Regions from separate parts of the Pinisolibacter sp. DMC100 genome, predicted to be linked through region 1. Evidence: predicted binding sites of a transcription regulator. Region 1 holds the regulator's gene; each other region holds the start of a gene.
What was found. Region 1 encodes LexA, which represses DNA repair genes until DNA is damaged. Its sites were predicted from a motif close to TGTTCNNNNTGTGTTCNG; they were not measured.
Positions count from the first base shown of each region.

Region 2: a site for LexA is predicted at 1,628-1,645, ahead of ACT541_RS01785 (helicase-related protein). Genes of this name have one in related genera too.
Region 3: a site for LexA is predicted at 1,522-1,539, ahead of recA (recombinase RecA). Genes of this name have one in related genera too.

Region 1 is NZ_JBQUZT010000002.1:385,637-388,915, forward strand. It holds gene ACT541_RS10675 (ComEC/Rec2 family competence protein) at 1-1,373, shown strand, start outside; gene lexA (transcriptional repressor LexA) at 1,626-2,354, opposite strand; gene ACT541_RS10685 (hypothetical protein) at 2,617-3,279, opposite strand, start outside.
Region 2 is NZ_JBQUZT010000001.1:362,848-366,126, forward strand. It holds gene ACT541_RS01785 (helicase-related protein) at 1-1,364, opposite strand, end outside; gene leuC (3-isopropylmalate dehydratase large subunit) at 1,939-3,279, opposite strand, start outside.
Region 3 is NZ_JBQUZT010000009.1:48,633-51,911, forward strand. It holds gene alaS (alanine--tRNA ligase) at 1-165, opposite strand, end outside; gene recA (recombinase RecA) at 392-1,471, opposite strand; gene ACT541_RS19310 (tryptophanase) at 1,703-3,151, opposite strand.

The DNA.
Region 1 (3,279 bases):
GGCCGCCGCGGCCGGAGGTGCGCGGACCGATCGTCCATGCGCTGGTCTCCGCCTGGCACCATGCCGAGGGCCTCGCCTTTTCCTCGCTGATCGCCGGGCTCGCGACCGCGCCGGTGATCGCCGGCATCTTCTATCGCGGCGCGCCCTATTCGATCCTCGCCAACATGGTGGTGCTGCCGGTCGTCGGCATGGCCGTGATGCCGGCCGCCGTCGTGGCCTTTCTCGCCATGCCCTTCGGGCTCGAGGCGCTGCCGCTGTGGGTGATGGGGCTCGGGATCGACTGGATGGTGGCGGTCGGGCGCTGGACCTCGGCGCTACCGGGCGGCGGCGGTCTCCTCGGCGCACCGCACTGGGCGGCGATGCCGCTCGGCGTCGCGGCGGTGCTGTGGCTGTCGCTGTGGCGCTCGCGGATCCGCCTCGTCGGCCTGGTGCCGGGCGTGCTGTCGATCGTCCTCCTCGGCTTCGGCCCGCGGCCCGACGTGATGATCGGCCGCCACGGCTCGCCGGTCGCGGTGCGCGGCGACGACGGGCGGCTGCACGTGCTGGCGACGAAGGACGACGCCTTCGACACGGCGATCTGGCTCGCCGCCGATGCCGATCCGCGCGACCCGCGAGCGCCCGGCATCGCCGACGGCTGGCGCTGCGACGCGATCGGCTGCGCCTTCGTCCGGGGCGGCGAAGGCGCGGTCGGGACCGGCGCGAGAGACGTGGAGTCGAGTGCGGAGACGTCGGTCGAAGGGCTCGCCGACGGGCGAAGTGAGGGCGCGCGCGGCTCGGCAGGCGGGCCTTCGTCCGATCGGGGGCGGCCGCCTCTGCGGGTCGTGGTGGTGCGCCATCCGCGCGGCTTCGTCGAGGACTGCGGCCGCGCCGACATCGTGATCTCGGCGCTCGCCGCCCCGCCGGGCTGCGCCGCGACGAGCCTGGTGCTCGACCGCGTCGCCCGGGCGAAGACCGGCGCGGTGACGATCGACGTGGCGGCGGTGCCGGTGCCCGACGGTGTCGAGTCGGACGGCACGCGGGCAGTCGAGGCGCTCGGGCGCGGGGCGAACCGGAAAGATGCGTCGCCGTCGGCCGGTGCGGTCGACCCGACGCAGGACGATGCGGCGTCCGCACCCGAGGACGGGGACCGATCGCGACCGGCAGGGCCTGCCGAGGTCACGGTCGGCGAAACGAAGCCGACGAAGAAACGTCTCACCTTCTCCGTGACGCCGAGCCTGCCGGCGTCGCCGCGGGCATGGACGCCACGAGACCCGAACGCCGTCCATGCGCTCGCCGAGGTGACGGCCGATCCGCCGGACGGCGGCGCATCCGCCGCGCCGGCGCCGGCCGAGGCGGACCTCTCCGATTCCACGGCGGTCGGCGCCGATCCCTAGACGGTCTCATGGAGCCCGAGCGCCCGGGAGGCCGGGAGGCCGATGGAAACCGCGCGAGCCTCGACCAACGATGCGGGACCGCCGCGAGCCAGCGACGCGCACGACGACTGGTGAGCCCGTTCATGGATCGGCAGAGCGACACACCTCCGCAGCCCGAGAACGATGCGTCGCCTGCTCCCGGGCCGGATCCGTCTACCGTCGGCCACCCCGAGCGCACGACGCGTCCACGCGCGGGGTGGCCGACGCGCGTCGTCAGTAGCGGCGGATGAGGCCGACGAGGCGGCCCTGCACCTTCACCCGGTCGGGGCCGAAGATGCGGGTCTCGTAGGCCGGGTTGGCGGCTTCGAGGGCGATCGAGGCACCGCGCTTGCGCAGGCGCTTCAGCGTCGCCTCCTCCTCGTCGACGAGGGCGACGACGATGTCGCCGGAATCGGCGTTGTCGCCGCGTTTGATCAGCACCGTGTCGCCGTCGAGGATGCCGGCATCGATCATCGAATCGCCGCGGACCTCGAGGGCGTAGTGTTCGCCGCCGCCCAGCAGGTCGAAGGGCACCGGAATGGCGTGGGTATAGGTCTGGATCGCCGAGATCGGCGTGCCGGCGGCGATGCGGCCCATGACCGGGATCGACACGACCTCCGCCGTCTCCTCACCGGCGGGACCCGGCATCGCGGTCGGCCGCGGCTTGCCGAGCGTGCCCTGGATCACCGAGGGCGAGAAGCCCTTCGAGCCCGGCGCGCGGGCGGGGCTGGCGAGGCCCGGCGCCACCGAATCCGGCAGGCGCACCACCTCGAGCGCCCGCGCCCGGTTGGGCAGGCGGCGGATGAAGCCGCGTTCCTCGAGCGCGGTGATCAGGCGGTGGATGCCCGACTTGGAGCGAAGGTCGAGCGCGTCCTTCATCTCGTCGAAGGAGGGGGGAACGCCGTCCTCCTTCAGACGTTCGTGGATGAACATCAGAAGTTCGAACTGTTTGCGCGTCAGCATGACCCCGTTCCCTCGCCAGCCGGCGCGACGCGATCGGCGTCCGCCCCGGCATGTTCCATCCCCGCGGACCCCGAAGAAGCCCCGCACTCGAACGTACCCGTCCGCACCATGCACTCCCACCGGCCTCTTCGGCCGGTCAGGCAGGCGACTCGCGATGGGTACAAATCACGAACTCACGCTACGCGTTCTGCGGATGTTCCGCAAGGGGGAAGCGTGAACGGCGCCGTTTCGCGCCGTGGAACGGCGTTTCGGCGCACGTCCCTCACCGCAGCTTCAGCAGCTTCCATCTGCCCGCGACGGGAATCGGCTCGAGCCACGGCGGCATGATGCCGTGGCGCAATGCTTGCGCAAGGCCCGCGGGGGCGCGGGCGGCGTAGCGTTCGAAGTCGGCCTGGCCGGGGCAGTAGGCGACGTGGGTGACGGCTCGCCGGGCGAGCACGGCGCGGGCCTCGTCGGGGGGCGAGAGCCAGGCGGCGAGGGCGTCGGCGTTGCCCTGCGTGTTGCGGTGATAGGGCGCGGCGAGGACGGCGTGGCGGGTCAGGCCCAGCACGTGGCCGCCGGTGTCGATCGTCGTCAGGGCGAGACCGGGCGGGGCGGCGCGGTCGAGGGCGGCGAGTTCGGCCGTGTCGAGACAGGCGAGGCCGGCGAGATCGGCAGGCGCGAGCGCGGGGCTCGCGGGCAGGACGACCACCCAGAAGAGCGACAGGAAGGGCAGGGCCGCCGGCAGGAGAGCGAGGCGCCAGCGCGGCGCGTCGAAGCGGGCGAGGTGGCGGCCGAGCGCGGCCAGCGCCCAGCCGGCGGCGGCGAGCGCCGGGGCGGAGGTCGAGGTCGCGGCGCGCACCTGCCACACCGTCGCGGCGAGGCCGACGGCGACGACGCCGGCGAGCGCCAGCCAGCGGACGCGGGCGACGCCGGTCTCGCGGGC
Region 2 (3,279 bases), on a different contig from region 1:
ATCAGGACGGAAGTGCGCCGATCCACGAAACGCCGGGTCAGGCTCTCGTGCAGGGCATCGGAAAGTCGATCCTCGATCGCGCGCGTCTTGTCGCGCCAATGGACGGGGTCCGTCAACCAGTCGGGACGATTGGCGACGAAGGTCCATGTGCGCACGTGCGCGATTCGGGCCGACAGAGTATCGATGTCCCCGTCGATCCGATCCGCCTCGGCGAGCTGCCGGGCGAACCAGTCGGAGGGGATGGTGCCCTTTTCGACGAGGAATCGAAAGAGGGTCGCGACCAGATCGGCATGATTGGCGGGCGCGATCTTGCGATAATCGGGCACCTGCGCCACGTCCCACAACAGCGCCACGCGTTCGCGGCCCTGCGCCAGACGCATGACGTCGGCATCGCGCACCGCCAGATCCAGCGCCCGCTGGTCGTCCGCCTCCGGCGCCCGCGTCAGGCCTTCCTCGCGCGGCGCCTGGTCGAGACTGCGCCGCAATGCCGCGATCGACGCGAAGTCGAGCGCCGGATTGCGCCACTGGAAGCGCTGCAATGCGTTGAAGCGATGGGCCTCGAGCTGCTCGACCAGGTCGTCGGGTAGCGGATCGACCCGGCCCGTCACCCCGAAGGTGCCGTCGCGCAGATGCCGCCCGGCGCGCCCTGCGATCTGACCGAACTCCGCCGCCGTCAGGCCGCGGTACTGCCAGCCGTCGAACTTGCGGGAGCCGGCGAAGGCGACGTGGTCGACGTCGAGGTTCAGCCCCATGCCGATCGCGTCGGTGGCGACCAGGATGTCGACGTCGCCCGACTGGAAGAGCTCGACCTGGGCGTTACGGGTGCGGGGGGAAAGCGCCCCCATCACCACCGCCGCGCCGCCCCTCTGGCGGCGGACCAGCTCGGCGATGCCGTAGACCTCCTCGGCCGAGAAGGCGACCACCGCCGTGCGGGCGGGCAGACGCAGCAGCTTCTTCGACCCGGCGTAGGTCAGGAGCGACATGCGCGGCCGCGACACCACGATCAGGCCCGGCACCAGCTTCTCGAGCAGATCGCGCGCCGTGGCGGCCCCCAGCAGCAGCGTCTCGTTCTTGCCCCTGAGATTGAGGATGCGATCGGTGAAGACGTGGCCGCGTTCGAGATCGCCGGCGAGCTGCACCTCGTCGATCGCCACGAAGTCGACGTCGGCCGAGCGCGGCATCGCCTCGACGGTCGAGACCCAGTAGCGGGCGTGTTTCGGGACGATCTTCTCCTCGCCCGTCACCAGCGCCACGGCGTGCTTGCCGGCGCGCTCCACCAGCTTGCCGTAGACCTCGCGGGCCAGCAGCCGCAGCGGCAGGCCGATCAGACCGGTGCGGTTGGCCAGCATCCGCTCGATCGCCATGTGCGTCTTGCCGGTGTTGGTCGGGCCGAGCACGGCCGTGACCGTGCGCGCACGAGCCGAGCGCGGCAATTGAGGCAGCGAGGCGAGGTCGGAGGGACGAGGCGCCGAGGTGGTCGTGTTCACGTGGTCGAACCGGAACGGGTCGCGACGGGCGGATCGGAGAGCGACCCTTAGCACGGGGCCGCAGCGATTGCGCCCCCTTAATCGTTTCCCGCCGACGACGGTACGTCGCCCGCGCCCGCCGTTCACCCCTCCGTGGCAACCGGAACGAGTCTGGAACGAACCCGGCCCGAATCGCTGACTCGCTCCGATTCCAGATTCGTTCCCCACGAGATCTGGTGCCGACGCCCCGCCGCCGCACCAATTTCCGAATCGTCGTCAGACACTTGACGCGAGATGGTGAACGCACGGCAACCGCTTCGTCCCGTCTCGGGACGGCACTCTGCAGGACCGGCGAGCCACAACCTTCACGAGTCCGTCGAGGTTGCCGCGCCGACCGCCGCCACGGCCCGAACGACGAAAGAGGCCGGGGTCTCCCCCGGCCTCTCGCATGTCCGATGTGGTCGCTCGCAGATCAGTCGAGATCGCGGATGTCGACGAAGCGGCCCTTGATCGCGGCGGCGGCGGCCATGGCGGGGCTGACCAGATGGGTGCGGCCCTTGAAGCCCTGACGGCCCTCGAAGTTGCGGTTCGAGGTCGAGGCCGAACGCTCGCCGGGTGACAGCCGGTCGGCGTTCATCGCCAGACACATCGAGCAGCCCGGCTCGCGCCATTCGAAGCCGGCCTCGATGAAGATCTTGTCGAGACCCTCGGCCTCGGCCTGTTCCTTGACGAGGCCCGAGCCCGGCACGGCGAGCGCGCGCACGCCCTCGGCCACCTTGCGGCCCTTGGCGACCGCGGCGGCCGCACGGAAGTCCTCGATGCGGCCGTTGGTGCAGGAACCGATGAAGACCGTGTCGATCTTGACGTCGGTCATCTTCATGCCCGGCTTCAGATCCATGTACTCGAGCGCACGCTGCTTGGAGATGCGCTTGGTCTCGTCGGCGATCGCCGCCGGATCCGGGATCGGCTGGTCGATGGCGATGACGTCTTCCGGCGAGGTGCCCCAGGTGACGTTCGGCTTGAGCTTGCTCGCGTCGATGTGGATCTCGGCGTCGAAATGCGCGCCCTCGTCGGAGAACAGCGTCTTCCAGTAGGCGACTGCGGCGTCCCACTTCTCGCCCTGCGGCGCCTTCGGCTTGCCCTCGAAATAGGCGACCGTCTTGGCGTCCGGCGCGATCAGGCCGGCGCGGGCGCCCGCCTCGATCGACATGTTGCAGACGGTCATGCGGCCCTCGATCGAGAGATCCATGATCGCTTCGCCGGCATATTCGATGACGTAGCCGGTGCCGCCGGCGGTGCCGAGCTCGCCGATGATCGCCAGCACGATGTCCTTGGCGGTGATGCCGTGCGGCGCCTTGCCGGTGACCAGCACGCGCATGTTCTTGGCCTTGGCCTGGACCAGCGTCTGGGTGGCGAGCACGTGCTCGACCTCCGACGTGCCGATGCCGTGGGCGAGCGCGCCGAAGGCACCGTGGGTCGAGGTGTGGCTGTCGCCGCAGACGATCGTGGTGCCGGGCAGGGTGAAGCCCTGCTCCGGACCGACGACGTGGCACACACCCTGACGGATGTCGAAGGCGTCGTAGTATTCGAGGCCGAAGTCGGCGGCGTTGCGGGCGATCGTCGCCACCTGCAGCGCCGATTCCGGATCGTCGATGCCCTTGGAACGGTCGGTGGTCGGCACGTTGTGGTCGACGACCAGCAGCGTCTTCTCCGGCGCGCGGACCTTGCGGCCGGCGACGCGCAGCCCCTCGAAGGCCTGCGGGCTGGTCACCTCGTGGACGAGGTGGCGATCGATGTAGATGAGCGAGGTACC
Region 3 (3,279 bases), on a different contig from region 1:
GCGCTCCAGCCCGGTGAAGACGTTCTTGAACTGGACCATGCCGGCGTTCGTGAACATCAGGGTCGGATCGTTGCGCGGAACGAGCGGGCTCGACGGCACGACCTCGTGGCCGGCCTTGGCGAAATAGTCGAGGAAGGTCGCGCGGATCTCGTTGACGCCACTCATGTCGGAACTGGGTCCTCTCGGGTCTGAACTCAGGTCGCAGGTTTTAACGGTCGACCGCCCGCCTGTCCATGTGCGTGCCGCATGATCGGCCATGAAAAGAGCCGCGATCGTGAAGATCGCGGCTCTGATCAGATGGTGCGGAGGCCCCCGACGACAACCGCGACGGTCCCGGCCGGTCCGACGGCGGAAGACACCCGCCCCGAACTCGACCCGTTCCTCGCCCGGCTCAGTCTGCGACCGGACCGTCCTCGTCCTCGGCGGTTCCGGTCGGGATGATCTTGTCGGCGATGAGACCGGCGTTCTGGCGGATCGCCGCCTCGATGCGGTTGGCGACCGTCGGATTGTCGCGCAGGAACTGCTTGCAGTTCTCGCGGCCCTGACCGATGCGCTGGCTCTCGTAGGAGAACCACGAGCCCGACTTCTCGACCACGCCGGCCTTGACGCCCAGATCGATCAGCTCGCCGACCTTGGACACGCCCTCGCCGTACATGATGTCGAACTCGACCTCCTTGAAGGGCGGCGCCATCTTGTTCTTGACGACCTTGATGCGGGTCTGGTTGCCGATCACCTCGTCACGATCCTTGATCGCGCCGATGCGGCGGATGTCGAGACGCACCGAGGCATAGAACTTCAGCGCGTTGCCGCCCGTCGTGGTCTCGGGGTTGCCGAACATCACGCCGATCTTCTGGCGGATCTGGTTGATGAAGATCACCATGGTCTTCGACTTGGAGATCGAGGCGGTGAGCTTGCGCAGCGCCTGGCTCATCAGACGTGCCTGGAGACCGGGCAGGCTGTCGCCCATCTCGCCCTCGAGCTCCGCCTTCGGCGTCAGCGCCGCGACCGAGTCGACCACCAGAACGTCGAGCGCGCCGGAACGCACCAGCGTGTCGGCGATCTCGAGCGCCTGTTCGCCGGCATCGGGCTGAGAGATCAGCAGGTCGTCGAGATTGACGCCGAGCTTGCGGGCATAGATCGGGTCGAGCGCGTGCTCGGCGTCGATGAAGCCGCAGACGCCGCCCTTCTTCTGGGCCTCGGCGATGCAGTGCAGCGCCATGGTCGTCTTGCCCGAGGATTCCGGACCGTAGATCTCGACGACGCGGCCGCGCGGCAGGCCGCCGATGCCGAGCGCGATGTCGAGCCCGAGCGAACCGGTCGGCACCGTCTCGATCTCGACCACCTTGCCCTGGCCGAGCCGCATGATCGACCCTTTGCCGAAGTTGCGCTCGATCTGCTGGAGCGCCGCGTCCAAAGCCTTGGTCCTGTCCATACCATCCCCTTCGACGAGGCGAAGTGAAGCCTGTGCCATCGTCCTGCTCCTTGTCGCACGCGTTCGGCTGTCGTTCAAAGTCAGGTCAATGTACACACTTTGTTCTCGTTCGTAAAGCCCCGTCCATCAATTTGATTCAATTACGAAATCGGATGAGTGTTCGCGCGGTGTTCATGGTGGCCGGGGCCGCGCGCGCCGAGCCCGGTACCGACCGACGCGGGGACCTCCCCGCGTCGGCGATTCGCTCGGGCGCCTCCCCGCGCCCGTCCCTCACAGACTGTCGCCGAGATCCGCCCGGAACTTGGCGACGAGCTTCTCCTGCCAGTCGCCGATCGGCGCCAGCCGGCCGTAGAAGAAGCGCAGGATCTCCGGCTCCTCGACGAAGGTCAGGCCGCCGACGAGTTCGCGGTTCCGGTAGAGCCAGTCGATGCGGTCGATGGCGTATTTCACCTGCGACAGGGTGAAGACGCGCCGCGGCATGGCGAGCCGCAGCAGCTCCATGTTGGAATAGACCTCCGTCCCGTCGGGATTGCGCTGTTCCGACAGCGAGCCCCGCTCCATGCCGCGCACGCCCGAGACGATGTAGAGCGCCGAGGCGAGCGCGCCGGCGGGGTACTGCGCCTGGGGAACGTGCGGCAGGAAGCGCATGACGTCGATGTGGCAGCCGAGGCCGCCCGCCGGGGTGATCACCGGCACGCCGCGCTTCACCAGTTCGTCGACCATGTAGGCGATGAACTGCGGGCCTTGGCTGATCATGTCCTCGTCCATGGTCTCGTCGAGACCGACGGTCAGCGCCTCGATCTCGCGCACCGACATGCCGCCGTAGGTGAGGAAGCCCTCGTAGAGCGGCACCAGGCCGCGCATGCGGCGATAGAGGCCCTCGTCGCGGATGCAGATGCCGCCGCCGCGCGCGCAGCCGAGCTTGCGGGCGGAGAAATAGATGATGTCGCAGAGATCGGCGATCTTCCGCGTGATCTCGCGGATGGTGAGATCGGCGCAGTCCGGATCGCGCGTCTTGATGAACCACAGATTGTCGGCGAGCAGACTGGCGTCGAGCACCAGGATCAGCCCGTTGGCGTCGCAGACCTTGCGGATCTCGGCGAGATTTCGAAGCGAGATCGGCTGGCCGCCGATCAGGTTGGTGCCCGCCTCCATGCGCACGAAGGCGATCTTCTCGGCGCCGTGGGTGGCGACGAGGCCTTCGAGCTTGGCGATGTCCATGTCGCCCTTGAAGGGCACGTCGCTCGTCACCTCGAGCCCGGCGTCGGCGATGATCTCCTCGACCATGCCGCCGTTCAGCACGATGTGCGCCTTGGTGGTGGTGAAGTGGTAGTTCATCGGCACGATCGAGCCGGGCGTGACCAGCACCTGCGCCAGAATGTTCTCACACGCCCGCCCCTGATGGGTCGGCAGGATGTAGTGCAGGCCGAAGATCTCGCGCAGCTTCGCCTCGAGCCGCTCGTAGGTGGCGGAGCCCGCATAGGCGTCGTCGGCCACCATCATCGCCGCGACCTGCTGGTCGGACATGGCGTTGACGCCGGAATCGGTCAGCATGTCCATGAACACGTCCCTGTTCCTGAGCAGGAAGGTGTTGTTGCCGGCCTCCGAGACGGCAGCGAGCCGCGCCTCGATCGGCGGCAGCTCGAGCTTCTGGACGATGCGGACCTTGTGCATTTCCAGCGGCACGTTCTCGCCGCTCGCGAACCTGACCTTCGCCATTGTTCCCCCTGTCCGGTGATCGTGGGCTTCACCCAGCGTCAGGGAGTTTTTCCGCCCCGCGCCCGGCCGACGTCCGCAGGAACCCGACATGCGTCGTTGCGACACGGGGTTACGAAAGTCGGAGTTGT